DNA from 3 places in the Ensifer sp. R1-3 genome. Region 2 is predicted to be linked to each of the others. Evidence: predicted binding sites of a transcription regulator. Region 2 holds the regulator's gene; each other region holds the start of a gene.
The links. The regulator PhoB, encoded in region 2, activates phosphate uptake and scavenging genes when phosphate is short. The targets are predictions, from matches to a motif close to TGTCATNNANCTGTCAT.
Positions count from the first base shown of each region.

Region 1 (7,961 bases), 750 kb from region 2:
AACTCTGAGAAGCGCATAGAATTCCCTCGCTATTCGTGACGGTGGCGACGATCGCAAGCTCAAAGCGCGCTGGCCGGGCTGGTCATAGTGGTCGCCGGGCTGCTCCTGGCGTTCAGCGCACGAATGACATCCGTTCCAAGCTGCTGGGTGTTCTTCAATCCACCCTTCGAGTTGAACAGATCCACACCCACCTCGGTTGCTATTGGTCGCAACACCTCCTTGACTACGCCCGCCTGCACTTCCCCGTGGCGACGAATACGTATCGCGCCGCTTTCGTATTGAACGATCTCGAGGTCGGCGTAGGCGGCACGAGCGGTGATTTCCAAATCTTCGACTGGCCGCTCTTCCCGATTCCCCCGAACGATCGAATAGATAAACTTGCCGTTTCGGGATCGCATGAGCGTCTGTCCGTCATTCGCCGGGATGTCGAGCAGTTCCTCGACCGAGACACCCTTCTCATCATCGACGTTTACCCGGAGCACCATGATGCGATCAACGTGGTGGAAAGTGTTCTGATTGAAACTGACGTGGTTGGAGGTCGTGACCGTCTTGACTGAAACTCGCTCATTAGACGCTGAAACGACGTCGTATCCGTGCTGATTTGTATCGAGCGCCATCTGCCCGCGCGTGATCATCGCGGCGTAGAGCTCGCCGATACGTCCGGTCAAATGATTGAGTTCGCCTGGACTTACTCCCCAACTTACCTCCTTTTCGAACCAGGAGAGGGCTTCAGCGAGTGACTGGATAATCTGAACCTGGGTGAGGGTAGGGCGGTCGGAATTCACTTCATTCCTCAATCAAGGCTCAAGACTCGTGCTGGTGAAAATGTTTCGAGCGTCTTAAGCCCGCTGACCATGTTTCTTCCAAACATTGGTTTTCCGATCGCTGCTTTAAGCCAGCACTCCTTTTTTGCCTTGATGTAGGTAAAGGCAACGCATTGCGCCTCATCTACGCAGGCCAGTCTGCAATCGAGAGGCGTTCTCGCCGACCGGTGCGGATATCGCGAAAGATCACCACCAGGCAAATCGACGTCGTTGAAGAGAGCACTTTGCGGATCAATGGTTCCCAGGGTGAATGTCGGTGGATCGGGATCGGCGCCGCTGAGAAAGCGACCGGAGAACGCCACGCTATTGCCGTCGGCCCTGCCAGCGCTCGCCTTTAGGAAACAGTTCGGCCCCTTCCGGATTTTTGGATCGGTGTTGAAGGTAAAGGCCTTGCACTGCCCGTTCATCAGTAGACAGCCTTTTGCGCACGCCGCCGCGTCGTCGACTCGGATCGACGAGATATCGTCACCGAAAAGATCCAGGCCGGTGTAGATTGCGATCCTATTCGGGCGCTTTGTGAACTCCTCGATAGGGGACAACTTCGTCTGAGGACTAAGACCTGCCTGCAGAGAACTAGATGTCGTCGAGTCGGACGTGGACACCCCTGGCATCGCCTTGGTGGACAATTGATCCGCACTTGCCGCGCCGCCGCTCGAGGTTGCGGGAACGTTGACGACGGTCGGTGTCTTATTGTCTCCAGACCGATTTAGGCCATATCGGGTGATCTCGTCCTGGCTGAACACATGCATGTCGTCAGGCGGCGTCTTGAGCATGACGTGCATCACGTCCATCGGCGTGTCGAAGCGATTCAGAACTTCGATGATGTCCGAGATTGCGAGCTGCGCGCCGACGAGGTTCGGGGAGTCTGAAGATAACTGATGAACACCGAGCTCTCCGTCGACTTTGCGCTCTTTACCGGCCAGGAAGACGAAGGAACATGCTGAATAGCATTTACTTTCTTTGGGGATATACGTTGCGAGTTTTCGCTGATGGATATCGTCGGCGATCAGCAGCCCCATCTGCACGTCGCCACCGGGGCTATTAAGTGTGATCAGCTTGGCATTCGGAGCAGCCTGGAGCGCACGCCGGAAGTTCAGCGCTGAGCCCGCATCAAGCAAGCCGTTCAGCGTGATGAGTTCTGGTTTTGTGCTGTCGACTAGGAACGGGCCGAATGTCTGATCTTCGGCAAACGATTCAGTCGCGGCCGCAACAAGCAGTATGGCGAAAACGCCCATGACGGCAGAACGAAGTGTCTTACGCATACGTAGCCCCTCAGCCCGTTCATGAAACTACAACTGGCGCTTGATGACAAGGATGGCGGGCGTCAAGCGTTACGAGCAGTTAATGTCTGCGTGCCGGGATAATCCTAGGCTTTTCCCCAGGCGGCCTACGCGTGATCGACAACATCCCTTTGGAGATCATGATGGCGACGACCCGCTAGCTCGGGGAGTCTCGCAACAACTGCTTCTCGACACGGTTGTTATCCGCCGCAGACCTGGAAGTCATCGTCGCAGCGCCGCTGCCGGATGCTGGCGCCATCTTGACGTCAGTCTGGAAGGGCCGCATCACTCCCCCGCATTCCTCCTGAGCCACACCCCCAACCCCGCGATCACCGACAGCCTCAAGCTGGCGTTGCGCGTCAGCGCCCGGGCAAGCGGGCGGCCGTCGGGTGGGAAGCCCAGTTCGGCCATCACGTCGTCAGGTTTCAGCCGGCGCCGGGCCATTATCGTTCTGATCTCGGCGATTGCCGAGGGAAGCAGGTAGCGGCCGCTGGCGATCGGGGTTTCGGCGGGCTGCGGGCCGGCATCGGGCGGGGCGGCGGCGGGCGCGGGCAGCGTGCCTTTGGTTTTGAGCCAGGCGAGGGAGCTTTCGCGTTCGGCATCGTTTGCCTTCGCCCAGGAGTTCTTGAGCTTCTCCAGCCGGCTGCGCTCCGGCTTCAGGCCGGCGAGGACCAGCGCCTGGCGCAGCGACGGGATCTTGCCGGCGGCGAGGGCGGCGTGGATTTCCGGAAATTCGGCCTTGAGGCGGTGCAGGTCGGGGGCGTCGTCGCCTTTGGTTTTCTTCGCCATCTTGGCTCCGCTTGTGACTCTCCCGGGCGGTCTAGAGCATTTCAACGTTTCATAGAAACACTGAAATGCTCTAACGGATCCAACGCAGTTTCGGACGGAAAACCGTTACACACTTTCCTGGAAGCGCTCCAGCGCGCCGGGGGCGAGCGAAATATCCGGTGTCCGCTGCCCCTTCGTTTGAAAGCCGGTCTCGCTCCAGTTCTGCACAAGTCAGCCTTTCTAACGTCGCCGGACAGCCGTAATGAATGCGGCGAAGGAAGGACGATTCGATGTCTGACGATTTTGAGCGCTACAGCGACCCGCAGGATGCGACCGTGGCCCTGTACCTCATGAACAATGACGGCGGCGAGCTGACCGACGTGCTGGTCGCTGCGCTCGAAGACGCGTTCCGGATTCTCAAAGAGGAATGGCCGAGCCGGTCGATGCATTGAGGCATTGCCGGTAAAGCCTGTCCCTCGAACGGCCATCCGGCGCGAGGGAACGCGAAGCCGTTCACCCGTTCTTCAGCAGATCCTCCATTGCGGCCGCAGCACCAAGCAGCATCGCGTCCGCGCCGTGCCGGCCCATCAGCATCAGCCCCGCCGGCCGGCTCGTGCCTGCCATCGGCAGGCTTATTGCGGTCAGGTCGAACTGGTTGGCGACCTGGGTGTTGCGCAGCAGCAGGTCCTCCACGCGGCGGTATTCGGCCCTGTCCTCCTCGACCGAGGCGATGCTGACGGCGGGGATGGGTGTGGTCGGCAGCAGCGTGAGATCGAAGGGTGCCAGCCGCTCGTCCATGGCGCGCATGAGCTCTTGCCGCGTCCGCAGCAGGTCCTCGATCGCGGCGTCGGGGACCGTGAGCCGGCGGCGCAATGTGGATCTTACGCGGATGTCGACCGGCGCATTGTCGTCCAGGAGCCAGTCCGCGTGCACACGGCTTGCCTCGAGGCCAGCAAGCGAACCGATCGCGGTTGCCTCGGCGAAGCGGGCGAGGAGATCGTCGATCCCGCATGCGGCGAGTTTCGCACCCGCGCGGGAGAACGCTTGCAGGCTTCTTTCGAAAGCCGCCGCAATTTCCGGCGCAAGCCCTTCGAGAAGAGCGCCTTCGGGGATGCCGAGTTTAAGGCCGGCGAGCGGCATGGGCTCGAGCGGTCTCGGCGTATCGCCGGCCATGACCGCGTCGGCGGCCGCGCAACCGGCGACCGTGCGCGCAAGCGGGCCGATCGAATCGAGGCTGGGGGACAGGGGAAAGGCGCCTTCCAGAGATATGCGGCGGGCGGTGGGCTTGAAGCCGACGAGGCCCTGCAGGGCGGCCGGAATGCGCACCGAGCCGCCGCTGTCGGAGCCGATGGCGATCTCGCTCGTGCCCTCCGCCGCCGAGACGGCGGCGCCCGAGGAGGAACCGCCGGGAATGAGGCTCGGGTCGATAGCGTTGCCGGGCACCGGGTAATGCGGATTGAGGCCGACGGCGGTAAAGGCGAATTCCGTCATGTGAGACTTGCCGATGATGACGGCGCCGGCCGCGCGAAGGCGCCGGACGATCGCCGCGTCCGCTGTTGCCGGAGGCGCCGCGCGGCGGATGATGGAGCCCGCAAGCGTCGGCTCGCCCGCGATGTCGAAGAGGTCCTTGATGGAGACGATCCGCCCGTCGAGGGGCCCGAGGCTTTTGCCCTCGCGCCGCCTCCCGTCGGCAGCGTCCGCTTCCGCGCGGGCTGTCTCGGGATAGAGCTTCACAAAAACGCGTTCACCGTTCCGCCGCCCGTCGAGGCGGGCGAGAACGGTTTCGAGGCGGTCGCGGGCGGGCGTATCTGACGGGGGCAAGGAAGGACCTCGTGAATTGCGGGCCAAGTCCGGAAGGAAGTCCTTGGAAGCGCTCCAATATTTAAAGGATCGCACGATTGATGTACAATAGGGGGCGATAGGGACAAGCAATCGGGAAGACGCCGATGCGAATTCTACGATCCTCCGCAATCCTCGACTCCTCCGCGATCCATGAGGTCAGATACGATGTACCGCGCCGGACGTTGAGCGTCTGGTTCCTCGGCAACCGCAGGCCCTATCATTACCTCGACGTTCCGGAAGAGGTTTACGAGGAACTGCTGCATGCGGATTCCGCCGGCAACTATTTCAATCGGCACATACGCCATCACTACGGGTTCCTGCATTAGGGATTGCCCCTTATCCGCCGGCAGGCAGCCCCCTTCACAGAACTGTCGCCAAACCGTCCGAATAGTTTCATCCGCCTGTAAAGCCGCTGACATCTGGCTCGCCAATGGTCCGCTCGCGAGAACCGACGATTCGCGAAACGGAACCGGAGGCAGGGATTGGCCGCTCTTCGAAACACCCTCACCAGGCGTTCTTTCCTCTTCTCCGCCGGCGCCGCCGGTCTTGTCGCTTCTTCCGGTCTCGCCACGCCGTTCTACGCGCGCGGCTACGGACGGCCGGAATTCGCCCATGGGGTACAGTCCGGCGACGTCGATACGGGCTCGGGGATGATCTGGACGCGGGTCGATCGGCCGGCGCGCGTTTCCGTCGAGTATTCGACCACGGAAAGCTTTTCGAATGCCGTCAGGCTTGCCGATATCGATGCGACGCCGCTGACCGACTGCGCCGTCAAGTGCCGGCTCGACAGTCTGCTGCCGGACCAGGACATCTTCTATCGCTTCATCGCGACCGATCTCTACGACGCCAATCGCGTCTCCGAACCGGTCGTCGGGCGCTTCCGGACGGCTCCCTTGCGCCGCCGCTCCGTGCGCTTCGTCTGGTCCGGCGACACGGCGGGGCAGGGCTGGGGCATCGACGAGGTCGGCATGAAGACCTATTCGACCATGCGGCTGCACGAGCCGGATTTCTTCATCCATTCCGGCGACACGATCTATGCCGACAATCCTATCCCCGACGAGATCAAGCTGCGCGACGGCGGCATGTGGAAGAACCGGATCGTCACGCCCGAGAAGCGAGACGTCGCGCGGACGCTCGAGGAATATCGCGGCCAGTGGAAATACAACCTGCTCGACGAGCATGTGCGGAGGCTCCATGCCGAATGTCCCACCTTCTATCAGTGGGACGACCACGAGGTCCTGAACAACTGGTCGGCCTCGACCGATCTCAGCGACGACCCGCGCTATCCGGAGAAGGATGTCGCCGTCTATGCCGCCCGCGCGGCCCGCGCGTTTCACGAGATGACGGCGATCCGCACGCTGCCGACGGAGCCCGGCCGCATTTTCCGCAAGATCGCCTATGGTCCGCTGCTCGACGTCTTCTTCGTGGATCTGCGCTCCTATCGCGGCCCCAACCAGGAAGAGGGGGGTGGCGGCCTCTTCGGCTGGCGGCAGGCGGACTGGCTGAAGCGCGAGCTTGCGGCGTCCAGCGCCACCTGGAAGGTGATCGCCTGCGACATGCCGGTCGGCCTCATCGTCTGGGACGACTATTCGGCAAGGCGCGGATCGGATGCCATCGCCGACGGCGACCATGGCGCGCCGAAGGGGCGCGAGAGCGAATTTGCGGATCTCCTGCGCTTCGTCCGCGACAATGCGATCGAGAACCTCGTCTGGCTGACGGCGGACGTGCATTACACGGCGGCGCATCACTACGATCCCTCGCGGGCCGCCTTCAAGGACTTCTCGCCGTTCTGGGAGTTCGTCTCCGGGCCGCTTCATTCCGGCACCTACGGGCCGAAGGAGCTCGACATGACCTTCGGCCCCGAGGTTCGCTTCATGAAGGCGTCCGGCGGAGGAATCGACAGCAACCTGCCGCCGTCGGCGGACCTTCAATTCTTCGGCATCGTCGATATCAGCGGCCAGACGCGGCAGATGACGGTGCGGCTGATGGACCGGCAGGATCAGGAACTCTGGCGGGTAACCCTCGATCCGGCGGTTTCCGCTTGAGCCGGCGGCGCCTCACGCAGGTCAGCCCTGCGCGCCGGCCCCCTTTCGCTTCCGGGAAAAAACCTGTATGAGCGCGGCAACTGAAAAGCGGTACCTGCCTCGTCGCGCGTGCCCACGAACTTTCCGAGACAAAAAATGAGCATTCGTAACATCGCGATCATCGCGCACGTCGACCATGGGAAAACCACGCTCGTCGACGAACTTCTGAAGCAGTCGGGCTCCTTCCGCGAAAACCAGCGCGTCGCCGAGCGCATGATGGATTCCAACGAACTGGAAAAGGAACGCGGCATCACCATCCTCGCCAAGGCGACTTCGGTCGAGTGGAAGGGTACGCGCATCAATATCGTCGACACCCCCGGCCACGCCGATTTCGGCGGTGAAGTCGAGCGTATTCTGTCGATGGTGGACGGCGCCATCGTTCTGGTCGACGCCGCCGAAGGCCCGATGCCGCAGACGAAATTCGTCGTCGGCAAGGCGCTCAAGGTCGGTCTTCGGCCGATCGTGGCGATCAACAAGATCGACCGACCCGATGCCCGTCACGAGGAAGTCATCAACGAGGTATTCGATCTCTTCGCGGCGCTCGATGCGACCGATGAGCAGCTCGACTTCCCGATTCTCTACGGTTCCGGCCGTAACGGCTGGATGAACGTCGCGCCGGAAGGTCCGCAGGATCAGGGCCTGGCACCGCTCCTCGATCTCGTTCTCGATCACGTTCCGGAGCCGAGCGTCGGCGAAGGTCCGTTCCGGATGATCGGCACCATTCTCGAGGCCAATCCCTTCCTCGGCCGCATCATCACCGGGCGCATTCATTCCGGTTCGATCAAGCCGAATCAGGCGGTCAAGGTCCTCGGGCAGGACGGCAAGGTGCTCGAGTCCGGGCGCATCTCCAAGATTCTTGCATTCCGCGGCATCGAGCGTCAGCCGATCGAGGAAGCCCATGCGGGCGACATCGTGGCGATCGCCGGCCTCTCCAAGGGCACCGTCGCCGACACGTTCTGTGATCCGGCCATCAACGAGCCGCTGAAGGCGCAGCCGATCGATCCGCCGACCGTCACCATGTCCTTCCTCGTCAACGATTCCCCGCTCGCCGGCACCGAAGGCGACAAGGTCACTTCGCGCGTCATCCGCGACCGTCTGTTCAAGGAAGCCGAGGGCAACGTCGCATTGAAGATCGAGGAATCCTCCGAGAAGGACTCGTTCTA
Region 1 covers NZ_CP096515.1:3,031,402-3,039,362, forward strand. The annotation lists gene M1D43_RS14470 (hypothetical protein) at 1-17, opposite strand, end outside; gene M1D43_RS14475 (DUF6998 domain-containing protein) at 60-785, opposite strand; gene M1D43_RS14480 (PAN domain-containing protein) at 794-2,086, opposite strand; gene M1D43_RS14485 (hypothetical protein) at 2,390-2,893, opposite strand; gene M1D43_RS14490 (hypothetical protein) at 3,163-3,324, shown strand; gene M1D43_RS14495 (amidase) at 3,386-4,693, opposite strand; gene M1D43_RS14500 (KTSC domain-containing protein) at 4,819-5,040, shown strand; gene M1D43_RS14505 (alkaline phosphatase D family protein) at 5,197-6,759, shown strand; gene typA (translational GTPase TypA) at 6,895-7,961, shown strand, end outside.
Region 1: the regulator PhoB is predicted to act here: its motif matches at 5,073-5,089, upstream of M1D43_RS14505 (alkaline phosphatase D family protein).

Region 2 (7,961 bases):
GACCTAGTCACCAAAAGTATTATCGCGTTGAATCTTCGGGGTTTTCCCGGAGAGCGGTGACGGATTCCGCCATCCCAACGCCGAGAACGGGGAGTGCAGAGATGAACTGGACTGACGAGCGGGTCGAGAAACTGAAGAAGCTGTGGTCGGAGGGCCTGAGCGCCAGCCAGATCGCGGCGCAGTTGGGCGGCGTCAGCCGCAACGCGGTCATCGGCAAGGTTCATCGGCTGAGCCTGCCCGGGCGCGCCAAGGCCGGCGGAAGCACGGCCGCTGCAGCCCGCCCCAAACGGGCGACGTCTGCCCCGCGCGCACCGAACTATGCTGCGCGTTCCGTAACCCGCACCGTAACCCGCACGGCCGGTGCGACCGCGCTCAAGGAAGAGCTCGCAGTCGACCTGGCGATCGACCAGGAGCTGCAGATCGACAGGAATATCGTCCTGCCGATGTCGCGGCGGCTGGAGCTCACGGAGCTTACCGAACGCACCTGCAAGTGGCCGATCGGCGACCCGCTCAAGGAAGAGTTTCACTTCTGCGGCAACGACTCCCCGGAAGCCTCTCCCTATTGCACCTTTCATGCCCGGCTGGCCTACCAGCCCTCTGCCGAGCGCCGGCGCATGCGCTGAGGCGCCTTGCTCATTCCGCTCTGGATGCACGACGAAAAATGGGGCCGGAAAGGCCCCTTTTTTCTTTGCCATGCCGTAAGCCGGCACCTTCGGTCTCAGCTCTCCAGCGAATAGCCCGCGCCGCGCACCGTCCGGATGACGTCGGGGATGTTGGAGAAGTTCAGTGCCTTGCGCAGACGTCCGACATGGACGTCCACGGTCCGTTCATCGACATAGATGTCGTGCCCCCAGACACCGTCCAGGAGCTGTGAACGGGAGAAGACGCGCCCCGGTGAGGACATGAGAAATTCCAGCAGCCGGAACTCCGTCGGGCCGAGGCGCACTTCGCGGCTGCGGCGGTGGACGCGGTGCGTCTCCCGGTCGAGCTCGATATCGCCGCAGCGCAGGAGCGTCGACAGAACCTCGGGCTTGGCGCGCCTGAGCATAGCCTTGACCCTCGCCATCAGTTCCGGCGTCGAGAAGGGCTTGACGACGTAATCGTCGGCCCCGGTGGCAAGGCCCCGCACGCGCTCGCTCTCCTCGCCGCGCGCCGTCAGCATGATGATCGGCAGGCGCTCCGTTTCCGGCCGCTGGCGCAGCCTGCGGCAGAGCTCGATGCCGGAAACCCCGGGCAGCATCCAATCGAGGATGAGAAGGTCGGGCAGGCGCTCCTGCAGGCGGATCTCCGCCTCGTCGCCGCGAAGGATCGTATCGACCTCGAAGCCTTCTGCCTCGAGATTGTAGCGCAGGAGAACGCTTAGGGCTTCCTCATCTTCGACTACGGCAATCTTCGGCAACATTCAGTAGGACTCCTTCCTACGCACGACAGCCGTCATGCCGCCGCGCACGGTGGTAGGCCGCGCCAAAGCGGCCGGAACAAATTCTGCATAGGCCCGGATGCCGAGCGATCTCAGTCCGTCACGGAACCCAATGTCGACGTCATGTCGTCCTTCGGCCGTTCGCCCTGCGGCTGGGCGCCTGTCGCCATGTAGTAGATCGTTTCGGCAATGTTGGTCGCGTGATCGCCGATACGCTCGATGTTCTTGGCGCAGAAAAGAAGATGCGTGCAGGGCGTGATGTTGCGCGGATCTTCCATCATGTAGGTCAGCAGTTCCCGGAACAGAGAAGTGTAGATCGCGTCGATCTCTTCATCGCGTTCGCGAATGCTGTTCGCCTTTTCCGGCGAACGGGAGGCGTAGACGTCCAGGACTTCCTTCAACTGAACGAGCGCGAGCTCGGCCAGGTGTTCGAGGCCGCGCGCAAGCTTGCGCGGTATGCCCGAACCGGCGACGGCAATCACGCGCTTGGCGGTGTTCTTGCCGAGGTCGCCGACGCGCTCCAGGTCCGCGGCGATACGGATCGAACCCATGATCTCCCGTAGATCCGAGGCCATGGGCTGGCGTTTGGCAATGGTGACGATCGCCTTTTCGCCGATCTGCCGTTCCGCGTCGTCCAGAATGGTGTCGTCGGAGATAACCTTCTGGGCGAGAGCAAGATCGGAATTGACGAGCGCACGGACGGAGTCCGCGACCATCTGCTCGGCAAGACCGCCCATCTCGGAGATGCGGCGCGTGAGATACTTCAACTCTTCGTCGAAGGCGGACATGATGTGTGCGTGAGACATATTCGTTTCCTCGGGAGACCCGCTGTTCTGAATGGCTCGGTCGATCTTAAACCGGGAGGGACGGAAAAGCGCCGCCCCTCTCGCCATCAGCCGAAGCGGCCCATGATGTAGTCCTGGGTGCGCTGATCGTCCGGGTTGGTGAACATTTTGTCGGTATCGTTCTCCTCGACGAGATTGCCGAGATGGAACATGGCCGTGCGCTGCGACACGCGCGCCGCCTGCTGCATCGAGTGGGTGACGATCACGATCGTGAAATTCGCCCGCAGTTCGTGGATGAGTTCCTCGACTTTCGCGGTCGCGATGGGATCGAGCGCCGAGCAGGGCTCGTCCATCAGGATGACTTCCGGGCTGACCGCGACGGCGCGGGCGATGCAGAGGCGCTGCTGCTGACCGCCGGAAAGTCCGGTGCCCGGCTCCTGCAGCCGATCCTTCACCTCGTTCCAGAGCCCGGCCTTCTGCAGGCTCGTTTCCACGACCTCGTCGAGTTCGGCCTTGGTGCGTGCCAGGCCATGGATGCGCGGCCCGTAGGAGACATTGTCGTAGATCGACTTCGGGAACGGATTGGGTTTTTGGAACACCATGCCGACCCGGGCGCGCAGCTCCACCACGTCGATCGACGGATCATAGATATCGTCCTCGTCGAGCGTGATCTTGCCGGTCACGCGGCAGTTCTCGATCGTGTCGTTCATGCGGTTCAAAGTGCGCAGAAACGTCGATTTGCCGCACCCTGAGGGACCGATCAGCGCCGTGACCGTGTTCTCGCGGATGTTGAGGTTGACGTCGAAGAGCGCGCGCTTTTCGCCGTAATAGACCGACACATCATTGCCGATCATCTTGTAAGGCACCGTATTCATTTTCTGGTCAAGAGCCTTTTCGACTGCAGCTTCCGACATGATGTTCATAGTCCTTACCCCACTACCAGCGACGCTCAAAGCGACGCCGCAAGAGAATTGCCCCGAGATTCATGAAGATGAGAAAGATCAGGAGAATGATGATCGCTCCGGACGTACGCTCGACGAAGGCACGCTCTGCCTCGTTCGCCCACATGTAGATCTGCACCGGCAGCGCCGTGGAAGGCTCCAGCGGCGACCCCGGAAAGTCGACCACGAAGGCGACCATGCCGATCAGAAGCAGCGGCGCCGTTTCGCCCAGCGCATGGGCGAGGCCGATGATCGTGCCGGTCAGGATGCCGGGCATGGCAAGCGGCAGCACGTGATGGAAGATGGTCTGCATCTTCGATGCGCCGAGGCCGAGTGCGGCGGAGCGGATCGACGGAGGCACTGCCTTCAGGGCCGCCCTGGTAGCGATGATGATCGTCGGAAGCGTCATCAGCGTCAGCACGAAGGCACCGACGAGTGCTGCCGAGCGCGGCATGCCAGCGAAGTTGACGAAGACGGCAAGCCCGAGGAGGCCGTAGACGATGGACGGTACGGCCGCCAGGTTGTTGATGTTCACCTCGATCAGGTCCGTCAGCCGGTTTTTCGGCGCGAACTCCTCGAGATAGATGGAGGCGGCGACGCCGATCGGCAGCGACAGAACGAGCACGATCAGCATCATGTAGAGCGAGCCGAGAAGGGCGACGCCGACACCCGCCGCTTCAGGCCGGCTCGACGCGCCGAAGGTGAAGATGCCGGTGTTGAAGCTCTTCTTGAGCACGCCGGCCTCGGCAAGTTGGTTCATCCATGCGACCTGCTCATCCTTCACCTTGCGTTTGGTTTCGTCGACCGACAGGTCGATCTGCCCCTTGAACGCGGAATCGATGTTCGCCTCGGCAAGCAGCGTGACGGGGATCGTCCTGCCGATGACCGACGGATCGGCGACGACGATGTCACGCAGCTGCGTCCGGGCGCTGGCGGAGACCATATCGGCCGCCTGCTTCACCAGCGGCCGCTTCGACGGATCGAGGCCGAGCTGCTTTACCAGAGCCTCGCGCACCAGCAGCGGGTAGTTGGCGGTATAGAGTTGCTTCGGATCGGTCGCCCGTTCGTTCTTGGGATCGATCACCTTCTCGGAAAACTCGATCGGCAACGTGATCGTCGTCTGCTGGAAGGCGGTATAGCCCTTCGAAACGACGCTCCAGAGGAGAACCGCGAGGAAGAACAGACCGATGGCAATGGCGCTCATTCCGAAGGCACGGAAGCGGCGCTCCGCCGCATAGCGGCGCTTGATGCCGATATCGCGTCGGCTTGCGGCAGGTCGGGTGGAGACCCTTACCGTCGGGGAGGCAAATTCGGTCATTCGTACTGTTCCCGATATTTGCGCACAATGTAGAGCGCGTAGATGTTGAGGCCGAGCGTGATGACGAAGAGCGTGATGCCGAGAGCAAAGGCGACCAGCGTCTGCGGCGAGGTGAACTCGAGATCGCCCGTCAGCTGATTCACGATCTTGACCGTCACCGTGGTCATCGGTTCGAGGGGGTTCAATTGCATGCGCGCCGCGACACCGGCAGCGAGCACGACGATCATCGTCTCGCCCACCGCGCGCGAGGCCGTCAAAAGCAGCGCGCCGACGATGCCGGGAAGTGCTGCAGGCAGGATCACCTTCTTCACCGTTTCCGAGCGCGTCGCACCGAGGCCGAGCGAGCCGTCACGCAGCGCCCGCGGCACCTGGGTGATGATGTCGTCGGACAATGAAGAAACGAATGGGATGAGCATGATGCCCATGACGATGCCGGCGGTGATGACGCTCTGGGCCTGGATGAAGTTCTGGTAGTTGCCGGTGACGAGACCGTTCAGTTGCGTGGAGATGTCGCGCAGGAAAGGCCCGACAGTGACCAGCGCGAAGAAGCCGTAGACGATCGTCGGGATGCCGGCGAGCACTTCCAGGAGAGGCTTGGCTGTGGAACGCAGCCGCGGGCTTGCATACTCGGCCATGTAGATGGCGGCGAAGAGCCCGATCGGCACCGCGAAAAGCATCGCCACGAAGGCGATATACAGGGTGCCGGCAAGCAGCGGCAGCAGGCCGAACTGGCCGGAGGCGCCACCGCTTCCGGCCGCAGCGAAGCGCGGGTCCCAGACCGTGCCGAAGAAGAACTCGAAGGGCGACACCATGGTGAAGAAGCGGCCCGCCTCCGAGAGCATCGAGGCGACGATGCCGACCGTCGTGAGAATGGCTATGGACGAGGCGACGATGAGCGAGCCGAGCATGACGCGCTCCACCCGATTGCGGGCACGGAAACGGACGTCGATATTGCGGATCGCATAGAGTCCGCCGGCAACGGAAACGAGCAGCACGACGGCGCTCATCAGCCAGCGGCTGTATTGCCGCATCGCATTGAACTGCTGGGCGGACTGGACCATGTAGGGCTCGCCCTCGCCGGCAAGCGCCACGCCCTTGGAGGCCAGGACTTCCCGCATGTTGGTCGAACCGTTCTCGATAGCAGCGAGTTCGTCCGCACTCAGGCGCTCGAAGCCCGCGGCCACGGACTTGACCTGACCGAGCGCGAGTTGAACGGTGGCTGCCCCCTGGTTCTGGACCGGCTCCGGAAGAGACGAACGAACGGTGTAATCGATATAGATCGGAGCGGCGATGAGCCATACCGCAAGCAGAAGAAGAGCCGGCAGCATCGCCCAGATGGCGACGTAGCTGCCGTGATATCCGGGCAGGGAATGCAGGCTGGCGAGCTTGCCTCCGGACCGGGCGAACGAGCGGGCGCGGCCGGCAAGAAACGCAATGAAACCGATCAAAGCGATGATCAGGAGAAGGAGCGAAGTACTCATCGGCACGTCTCCGCGACAGGCTCGTCGTAAGCCCCGGCAAATTCGGAAGAATGCGGCTCCGGCGCTGCGAAGCGCCGGAGCCTGTCATGATCAGAGCAGGTTGCCTGCCTCGAAAGACGTGCGGATTTCCTCGCGCTCGGCGTCCGGAGCGGCGACGAGGCCGTATTCGGCGAGCGGGCTGTCGGGGCCGATCATCTGATCGTCAACGAAGAATTCGACATATTCCTTGAGACCCGGAATTACGCCGATGTGAGCCTTCTTGACGTAGAAGAACAGCGGGCGGGAAACCGGATACTCGCCGGAAGCGATCGTCTCGGTCGAGGGGACGATGCCGTTGACGGTCGCGACCTTCAGCTTGTCGGCGTTGTTTTCGTAGAAAGAGAGGCCGAAGACGCCGATGCCGTTCTTGTTCGAAGCGATGCGCGCCAGCGTTTCGGTGTAGTCGCCGTCGATGTCGACGGCCATGCCGTCCTTGCGTACGGCCACGCACTTGCTGAACTGCTGCTTTTCATCGCTGACGGCGGCCTTGATGACGTCCTGAGCGCCGGAGTCCTTGCAGCCGGCAGCAAGGATCTTCTCTTCGAAGACTTCGCGCGTGCCGTGCTTCTCGCCCGGAATATAGGCGGCGATTTCGGCGTCCGGAAGCGAAGCGTCGACTTCCGACCACTTCTTGTAAGGATTGGCGACGAGCTTGCCGTCGACGACGATTTCGGCGGCGAGCGCCTTGTAGAGGTGCTCCGGCTTCAGGGTGAGGTCGGCATTGCCGGCGTCGGTGGCGAAGACGATGCCGTCGTAGCCGATCTTCACTTCCTGGATCTCGGTCACGCCGGCAGCCTTGCAGGCCTCGACTTCGCTGTCCTTGATCTTGCGGGAAGAGTTGGCGATATCGATCGTGTCTTCACCGACGCCCTTGCAGAATTCCTTCAGGCCGGCAGAGGAGCCGCCGGACTCGACAACCGGCGTCTTGAAGTCGGGGAACGTCTCGCCGAAGTTCTCGGCAACGATCTTGGCATAGGGAAGAACGGTCGAGGAGCCGGCGACCTGGATCTGGTCGCGAGCCGCTGCAACGCCCGCGAAGGCGGCGGATGCAACCAGCGCCGCTACAGTGAGTTTAAGAGATTTCATGAATGTTCTCCCGGAATGGGCTTGTGTTGGTGCGCCAGGGTTCAGCGCTCTCTTCGCCGTTTCATCGGCCGCCCCTAGTTAGCCGCCGATGGCTACAGCTTTTATGTCAGTTCGGTGAAACATTTATGACAGCCTAACATGCTGAAGATGCGGCGTGATTTTCTCGGCCCAACATTTCAGCGCGGCGTCGTGTGTCAGAAGCGGACCTTGAAGACCGTGCCCTTCCCCACCTCCGAATGGATGAGCAGGCGGGCGCGGTGACGCGTGAGGATATGCTTGACGATCGCAAGGCCCAGGCCGGTGCCTTTCTTCGACCGGCTCGCCTCGACATTGACCCGGTAGAAACGCTCGGTGATGCGCGGGACATGCTCGGCAGGTATTCCCGGGCCGTGGTCGGTGACCGTCACCTCCGCCTGGTGACCATTCCCGCCGGTCAGCCGCACATCCACCTGCTTGCCTTCCTGCCCGTATTTGCAGGCGTTTTCGATCAGGTTTTCGAAGACCTCCACCAATTCGTCCCGATCCCCCTGGACGAAAACCGGAGTCTCCGGAACCTCCAGCGCGATCGTCACGTCGAGTTCGCCCGCAAGCGGCGCCAGGCTGTCGCGCACGTGTCCGAGCAGCGGCCCGAGATCGACGGCATCGTCCGGCGCGATGTGCGACTTCAACTCGAGGCGCGACAGCGACAGGAGGTCGTCCACGAGCCGGCTCATGCGCGTGACCTGCTCGTGCATGATGCCGAAGAATTTCTCCTGGGCCTTCCGGTCGTCGCGGGCAGGGCCTTGCAGCGTCTCGATGAAGCCGCGCAGCGATGCGAGCGGCGTGCGCAGCTCATGGCTGGCATTGGCGACGAAGTCGGAGCGCATCCGGTCGATGCGGCGAGCCTGCGAG
Region 2 covers NZ_CP096515.1:2,279,699-2,287,659, forward strand. The annotation lists gene M1D43_RS10995 (GcrA family cell cycle regulator) at 102-623, shown strand; gene phoB (phosphate regulon transcriptional regulator PhoB) at 719-1,402, opposite strand; gene phoU (phosphate signaling complex protein PhoU) at 1,513-2,226, opposite strand; gene pstB (phosphate ABC transporter ATP-binding protein PstB) at 2,313-3,128, opposite strand; gene pstA (phosphate ABC transporter permease PstA) at 3,142-4,464, opposite strand; gene pstC (phosphate ABC transporter permease subunit PstC) at 4,461-5,945, opposite strand; gene M1D43_RS11025 (substrate-binding domain-containing protein) at 6,036-7,070, opposite strand; gene phoR (phosphate regulon sensor histidine kinase PhoR) at 7,265-7,961, opposite strand, start outside.

Region 3 (7,961 bases), 320 kb from region 2:
CAGAAGATGAAGGAAACGGCCGAGTCCTATCTCGGTGAAAAGGTCGAAAAGGCCGTCATCACCGTTCCGGCCTACTTCAATGACGCACAGCGCCAGGCCACGAAGGATGCCGGCAAGATCGCCGGTCTCGACGTGCTGCGCATCATCAACGAGCCGACCGCAGCGGCACTTGCCTACGGCCTCGACAAGAAGGAAGGCAAGACGATCGCCGTCTACGATCTTGGCGGCGGCACGTTCGACATCTCGGTTCTCGAAATCGGCGACGGCGTCTTCGAAGTGAAGTCGACCAACGGCGACACCTTCCTTGGCGGTGAAGACTTCGACATGCGCCTCGTCGAATATCTTGCCTCCGAGTTCAAGAAGGAGCAGGGCATCGATCTCAAGAACGACAAGCTCGCGCTGCAGCGCCTGAAGGAAGCTGCCGAAAAGGCGAAGATCGAGCTCTCGTCCTCGCAGCAGACCGAAATCAACCTGCCGTTCATCACGGCGGACGCTTCCGGTCCGAAGCACCTGACGATGAAGCTGTCCCGCGCCAAATTCGAGAGCCTGGTCGAAGACCTGATCCAGAAGACCATCGCGCCCTGCAAAGCCGCGCTCAAGGATGCCGGCGTTTCGGCTGCCGAGATCGACGAAGTCGTTCTCGTCGGCGGCATGACCCGCATGCCGAAGGTTCAGGAGACGGTGAAGCAGCTCTTCGGCAAGGAGCCGCACAAGGGTGTCAACCCGGATGAAGTGGTTGCCATGGGCGCCGCGATCCAGGCCGGCGTTCTGCAGGGCGACGTCAAGGACGTGTTGCTGCTGGACGTCACCCCGCTATCGCTCGGCATCGAAACGCTTGGCGGCGTCTTCACCCGCCTGATCGAGCGCAACACCACGATCCCGACGAAGAAGAGCCAGGTCTTCTCGACGGCCGACGACAACCAGTCCGCCGTGACGATCCGCGTCTCGCAGGGCGAGCGTGAAATGGCGGCCGACAACAAGCTGCTCGGCCAGTTCGATCTCGTCGGCATTCCGCCGGCACCGCGCGGCGTGCCGCAGATCGAGGTCACGTTCGACATCGATGCGAACGGCATCGTGCAGGTGTCCGCCAAGGACAAGGGCACAGGCAAGGAGCACCAGATCCGCATCCAGGCCTCCGGTGGTCTTTCCGACGCCGAGATCGAGAAGATGGTCAAGGATGCCGAAGCCAATGCGGAAGCCGACAAGAAGCGCCGCGAAGGCGTAGAGGCCAAGAACCAGGCCGAAAGCCTGGTCCATTCTTCGGAGAAGTCGCTCCAGGAACATGGCGACAAGGTTTCCGAGACGGACCGTAAGGCGATCGAGGATGCAATCGCAGCGCTCAAGAGCGCCGTCGAAGTTTCCGAGCCGGACGCCGAGGACATCAAGGCCAAGACCAATACCCTCATGGAAGTCTCCATGAAGCTCGGTCAGGCGATCTATGAGGCTCAGCAGACGGACGCCGCCCATGCGGATGCCGCCGCCGACGCCAAGCGCTCCGGCGATGACGTGGTCGACGCCGACTACGAGGAAGTCAAGGACGAAGACGACCGTAAGCGGTCGGCCTGACGGCTTCGCCTTTCGATGAACGGGCCCGGGAGCGATCCCGGGCTTTTTCATAGATGGTTCACCGGCTGCAGTCGCAAGGCGCGGAAGCGAACCGACCCTGCGGAGGAAAGTGGCTGCGAAACCGCCGTTTTCCGACAAAAAACCGCTTCCGCCCCGACTTGGCTATGGTATCGCGCTTAAAGGTTTACTAAATCCTGTGGCAAGATAATCAGGCAGCCGTCGGATCCTTCGCGCTGGCAAGCCCTGTCGCTGATAACAGGACGATCTTTGAAGCATGAAACGTGATCTTTACGAAACGCTTGGCGTTCAAAAAAACGCGGACGAAAAGGAGCTGAAGAGCGCCTTTCGCAAACTCGCGATGAAATATCACCCGGACAGGAATCCCGGCGACCAGGAGTCGGAAAAGTCCTTCAAGGAAATCAACGAAGCCTATGAGACGCTGAAGGATCCGCAGAAACGCGCGGCCTATGACCGCTACGGCCATGCGGCCTTCGAGCAGGGCGGCATGGGCGCAGGCTTCGGCAACGGCTTCGCCGGCGGCGGAGCGCACGGCTTCTCCGATATTTTCGAGGACATCTTCGGCGAGATGATGGGTGGCCGTCAGCGCCGCTCGTCAGGCGGACGCGAGCGCGGCGCGGACCTGCGCTACAACATGGAGATTTCGCTCGAGGAGGCCTATTCCGGCAAGACGGCGCAGATCCGCGTGCCGACGTCCATCACCTGCGACGTCTGCACCGGCACGGGCGCCAAGCCCGGTACCAGCCCGAAGACCTGCGGCACCTGTCAGGGCACCGGCCGCGTCCGCGCGGCCCAGGGCTTCTTCTCGATCGAGCGGACCTGCCCGACCTGCGGCGGCCGCGGCCAGACGATCGCCGACCCCTGCACCAAATGCCACGGCCAGGGCCGCGTCGTGGAGGAGCGGACGCTCTCGGTCAACATTCCGGCCGGTATCGAGGACGGCACGCGCATCCGGCTTTCCGGCGAGGGTGAGGCCGGCCTTCGCGGCGGCCCGGCGGGCGACCTCTACATCTTCCTCTCAGTGAAGCCGCACGAATTCTATCAGCGCGACGGCGCGGATCTCTATTGCGCCGTGCCGATCTCTATGACGACGGCGGCGCTCGGCGGCAAGTTCGACGTCACCACCCTCGACGGTACCAAATCGCGCGTCACCGTGCCGGAAGGCACGCAGGCCGGCAAGCAGTTCCGCCTCAAGGGCAAGGGCATGCCGGTGCTGCGCTCCAGCCAGACCGGCGATCTCTATATCCAGATTCAAATCGAGACGCCGCAGAAGCTCACCAAGCGCCAACGCGAGTTGCTGCAGGAATTCGAGCAGATCTCGTCCAAGGAGAACAATCCCGAATCGACGGGCTTCTTCTCCCGGATGAAGGATTTCTTCGACACGTTGAGCGAGTGAGCCAATGCTCTGGGCGATTACGCCGCGCGCAGCCCCTCATCCCGCTGCCGCGACCTTCTCCCCGTTCTGACGTGGAGAAGGGACAAGCGGCGGCGCTACCAGTCCCCTCGCCCCGCTTGCGGGGAGAAGGTGCCGGCAGGCGGATGAGGGGCCAAGCCGCGGCGCTATCACTTAAATCGAAGCCGAAATGAGCTGCCAAAGGCCGAACGCCGCGAGCAGAGATCCGGCGACGCGTGAGAGAACGCGGCCGGTCGGTATCACCTTCTCCGCGAGCACGAAGATGGCGATTGCCGCAATCCAGAGCACATTCATGATGCCGCCGACGAAAAGAAGCGTCATCAGCGCCCAGCAGCAGCCGATGCAATAGACCCCGTGGCGCAGGCCCAGTCCGACGGCTCCCGCGGGATCGCGGCGAAAACCGCCGTGCCGCTGCAGGAAGACGATCGGCGTCTGACATTGGCTGAGGCAGGCATCCTTGAGCGGCGTCCATTGGTAAAGACCCGCGATCACCAGCACGACACCGCTGAAGATGCGACTGGCGCTTGCCAGCGCCGGCGTCAGCAGGGTTCCCTCCATGAGCCATTGTCCAAGCGTCGCGACGAGGGCGAATCCCGCCCAGGCAAGGAGATAGCCGCCGGCGAAGAAACCGGTCGCGGCAAAGGGCTTGCCCGCCATCCGGCTTTGCCGGCCGACCCGGGCGTAGAGCAGGATCATCGGCGTTGCCGAAGGCAGCATCATGCCGACCATCATCACGATCCACATGGTCAGGGTGACGCCGGCTTCCACGGAACTCCAGGGACGCGGCGAGATGCCGAGGACGGTGCCGAGCGACAGGGCGCCACCGGATCCCATCTCCATGCCATCCATATCCATGGCAGGGTCCATCTTCATGTCCGCTTCCATGCCGGGAGCGGACATGCTCATGCCGTCGATGTTCATGGCTGCTGCCAGCCAGAGCGTGTATGTCCAGGCGACCACCGTCAATGCGGCGAGCGACGCTGCCACGATTGCCCGATCCCGTCGCAGCAAGCTTTCAAGCGCGGTGTCGGGCGGCATGGCGTCAGTGAACCACGCCGCTTCCGGTCATGTGCAGTCTGGCGAAGTGGGCGTGCGAATCGGCGAGCGAAACTGCCAGCGGCCCGCTCGTCTCGGCCCAGCCGCGCCCCACCTCGCAGCGGTCATATTCGAACCCGTGCGGAAGGTTGATGCGCGCGTGATGCTCCTCACCGGTCACCGGATTGACGATGGGCTCGCCGCGAGCCTCCATCCATCCCGGAATATTGACCCGCGCCGAGCGTCTTTCGACGTCGATCTCGAAATCGATCGGCGCGAAAACCGGATCGTGGAAGGTCTCGAAAGTCGTCGCGAACACCTGGAAGAAGGTGGCGCCGGGCTCGGTGTCCTGGCCGCTCATGATCCGCAGCAGCGCCTCCCGCTGCTCGTCGGAGGCACGCTCGTCGATGATCGGAACCACCGCGCCCCTGCCCTCGTGAATGGCACCGGGCCAGGATACGATCATGCCGCACCTCAGGCCGTCGAGCCGGGTATCGCCATGGTGCCCCTCGTCGATGTCGACGATCCCGATCGCGCGGCAATGCCCCTCGGTGGGCAGTGCGTTGAACTGGCACGGGCAGCCATAGGCGCAATTGCAATGGATGAATTCGCGGCCCTTGATCGTCCACTCGACGTCCGTCATCGTTTCCTCCCCAGATACGATGGAAGTTCACTCTTCTCCGGATGCAATTCCATTAGATCGCGGAAATATACTCCCCGCCGCCGGCAATGCCAACGGGGTGCCCGGCGAAAGCGTCAGGCGACGAGGCCCGCGGCGAAATAGCAGAGCGCCGAGATCAACGCTGCCGCCGGCATGGTGATCACCCAGGCAACGACGATGTTGCCGGCAAGCCCCCACCGCACCGCCGATACGCGCCGCGCCGCGCCGACGCCGATGATCGCGCCGGTGATCGTGTGGGTGGTCGAAACCGGAATGCCGAGCCAGGTCGCGGCGAACAGCGTGATGGCGCCGCCCGTCTCGGCGCAGAATCCCTGCATCGGGTTGAGCTTGGTGATCTTCGAGCCCATCGTGTGGACGATTCTCCAGCCGCCGAAGAGCGTGCCGAGCGCGATCGCCGCCTGGCAGGTGATGACCACCCAGAAGGGCACGTAGAATTCCGAGCCGAGATAGCCCTGCGAGAAGAGAAGCACGGCAATGATGCCCATGGTCTTCTGCGCATCGTTGCCGCCATGGCCGAGCGAATAGAGGGAAGCCGAAACGAATTGCAGCACCCGGAAGGTGCTGTCGACGGCAAAGGGTGTCTGGCGAACGAACAGCCAGGAGACGATCAGCACCAACAGCAGCGCCAGAACGAAGCCGATGCCCGGCGACATGACGATGGCGCCGGCCGTCTTCAGCAGGCCTTGCCAGACGATGGAACTGAAACCGGTCTTGGCCAGGCCGGCGCCGACGAGACCGCCGATGAGCGCGTGCGAGGAACTCGACGGGATGCCGAAGACCCAGGTAACGATGTTCCAGGTGATGGCGCCCATCAGCGCCGCGAAGATCACCTGCGGCGTGACGATACCCGGATCGATGATGCCGGTTCCGAGCGTTTCGGCGACGTGCAGCCCGAAGAAGAGGAAGGCGATGAAGTTGAAGAACGCCGCCCAGAAGACCGCATATTGCGGCCGGAGCACGCGCGTCGATACGATGGTCGCGATCGAATTGGCCGCGTCGTGCAACCCGTTGAGGAAGTCGAAGAAAAGCGCGACGGCGATGAGCCCCACGAGCAGCGGGAAGGCGAGCGTCGCATCCATCAGACGTTCTCGATCACGATGCCGCTGATTTCGTTTGCCACATCCTCGAAGCGGTCGACGACCTTTTCCAGTTCGCCGTAGATCTCGCTGCCGATGATATAGGCCATGGGGTTGGAAGCGCCATGGCGCCGGAAGAGATCCTTCAGGCCCTGCTCGTGCAGCTGGTCGGATCTATCCTCGACATGCGTCACCTCCTCGGCGATGGCGCTGAGGCGATGAGCATTGGCACCGATCCGGCTGAGGAGCGGAATGGCCTCGGCGACGAGATGGGCGGCCTCGACGACCGCCGCACCCATGGCCTGCATGCCGGGATCGAAGCTCTTCTGCTCGTAGAGACGGATGGTCTTCACCGTCTTGTGCATCATGTCGATCGCATCGTCCATCGACTGGATGAGATCCTTGATGTCGCCGCGGTCGAAGGGGGTGATGAAGCTGCGGCGGACGGCCAGCAGAACCTCGCGGGTGATTTCGTCGGCCTCATTCTCGAGCGCGACGATGCGGTCGCAATGGCTTTCGATGTCCGGGCCGCCGGCAAGCAACGCGTTCAGTGCCTCCGCCGCACCCATGACGGTGCGCGAATGATCGGCGAAGAGGTCGAAGAAACGGTCTTCCCGGGGGAGGAGCTTGCGAAACAGGCCGAGCATCAGCGATCCATCCAACTGTCGATTGTCACGCAGTTGTCATATTGTACTTGCGCGCTCGGGGAAAGTTCCGATGCGGCTGAAAAAAACGGCTTTCCCACAGGCGATTGGGGCGGAAATGCGCAGCCCGGATACGGAATCGCCGCAGGCGGGGGAGAGGCGGACAGAACACCCTTTCCGCCTTGCCTTGGCCGGGCTTTCATCCTACCTGACAGCAACGTCGATATCGGACTTGCAATGCCCCACAAGGTCTTTCTTACACGCCTGAAACTGAGCGACTTCCGCAACTATGCAACGCTGGCGCTCGACCTCGACCAGCGCCATGTGGTGCTGACCGGCGAGAACGGTGCGGGCAAGACCAATCTGATGGAGGCGGTCTCCTTTCTTTCGCCCGGGCGCGGTTTGAGGCGCGCTGCCTATGCGGATGTCGCCCGCGTCGGCGCCCCCGATGGTTTCTCGGTCTTCGCCGCCGTCGACGGCATGGAAGGGTCGGTGGAGATCGGCACGGGCACTCAAGGGACCGAGGAGGGGCAGTCGCGCCGCCTCAGGATCAACGGCACTGCGGCCCGCACCGTCGACGAACTCACCGATCACCTCAGGGTGCTGTGGCTCACTCCGGCGATGGATGGCCTCTTCACCGGCCCTTCCGCCGACCGCAGGCGCTTTCTCGACCGGCTGGTCCTGTCGCTCGATCCCGAACACGGCCGCCGCGCCAGCGAGTTCGACCGCGCCATGCGCAGCCGCAACCGGCTTCTCTCGGATTTCCGGCCCGATCCCGCCTGGCTGTCGGCCATCGAGCGCGAAATGGCCGGGCTCGGCATCTCCATGGCGCTTGCCCGTCAGGAGATGCTCGGCCTGCTCTTGGCCCTCGTCGAGCGCAGCCGGAGCGATGGGACCTTTCCGTCCGCAAGCCTGTCGCTCGCCGGCTTTCTCGATGACTGTGCCGGCATTCCCGCCTTTGAACTCGAAGAGCGATATCTGGCAATGCTCGCCGAGGGCCGTGCCCGCGATGCGGCCGCGGGCCGCACGCTGGACGGGCCGCACCGCAGCGATCTCCTGATCCGCCACCGGGAAAAGGACATCGAGGCCGAGCGTTGCTCGACCGGCGAGCAGAAGGCGCTGCTCGTCGGCCTGGTGCTTGCGCATGCACGGCTCGTCGGGGACATGACCGGCCACGCCCCGGTGCTGCTGCTCGACGAAATCGCCGCCCATCTCGATCAGGGACGCCGCGCCGCCCTCTTCGATCTGGTCGATGGGCTCGGCGGCCAGTCCTTCATGACGGGCACCGACCGGGCGATGTTCGACGCCCTTGGCGAGCGCGCTCAATATCTGGCCGTTGCAAACGGCCGCGTTTCGGGGTGACATGCAGCGCCCTGCGCGAAAATTACATGGAGACGCACATGACGACCGATGCGACGCTCGCTCCTTCGGAGATTGCGCGCTACGCACGCCACATCGTGCTGCCGGAGATCGGCGGCCCGGGGCAGCAGAAACTCAAGGCCGCGCGCGTGCTCGTCATCGGCGCG
Region 3 covers NZ_CP096515.1:2,604,568-2,612,528, reverse strand. The annotation lists gene dnaK (molecular chaperone DnaK) at 1-1,566, shown strand, start outside; gene dnaJ (molecular chaperone DnaJ) at 1,841-2,980, shown strand; gene M1D43_RS12600 (DUF2182 domain-containing protein) at 3,152-4,036, opposite strand; gene M1D43_RS12595 (DUF1326 domain-containing protein) at 4,041-4,676, opposite strand; gene M1D43_RS12590 (inorganic phosphate transporter) at 4,790-5,794, opposite strand; gene M1D43_RS12585 (DUF47 domain-containing protein) at 5,794-6,438, opposite strand; gene recF (DNA replication/repair protein RecF) at 6,673-7,797, shown strand; gene M1D43_RS12575 (molybdopterin-synthase adenylyltransferase MoeB) at 7,824-7,961, shown strand, end outside.
Region 3: the regulator PhoB is predicted to act here: its motif matches at 6,462-6,478, upstream of M1D43_RS12585 (DUF47 domain-containing protein).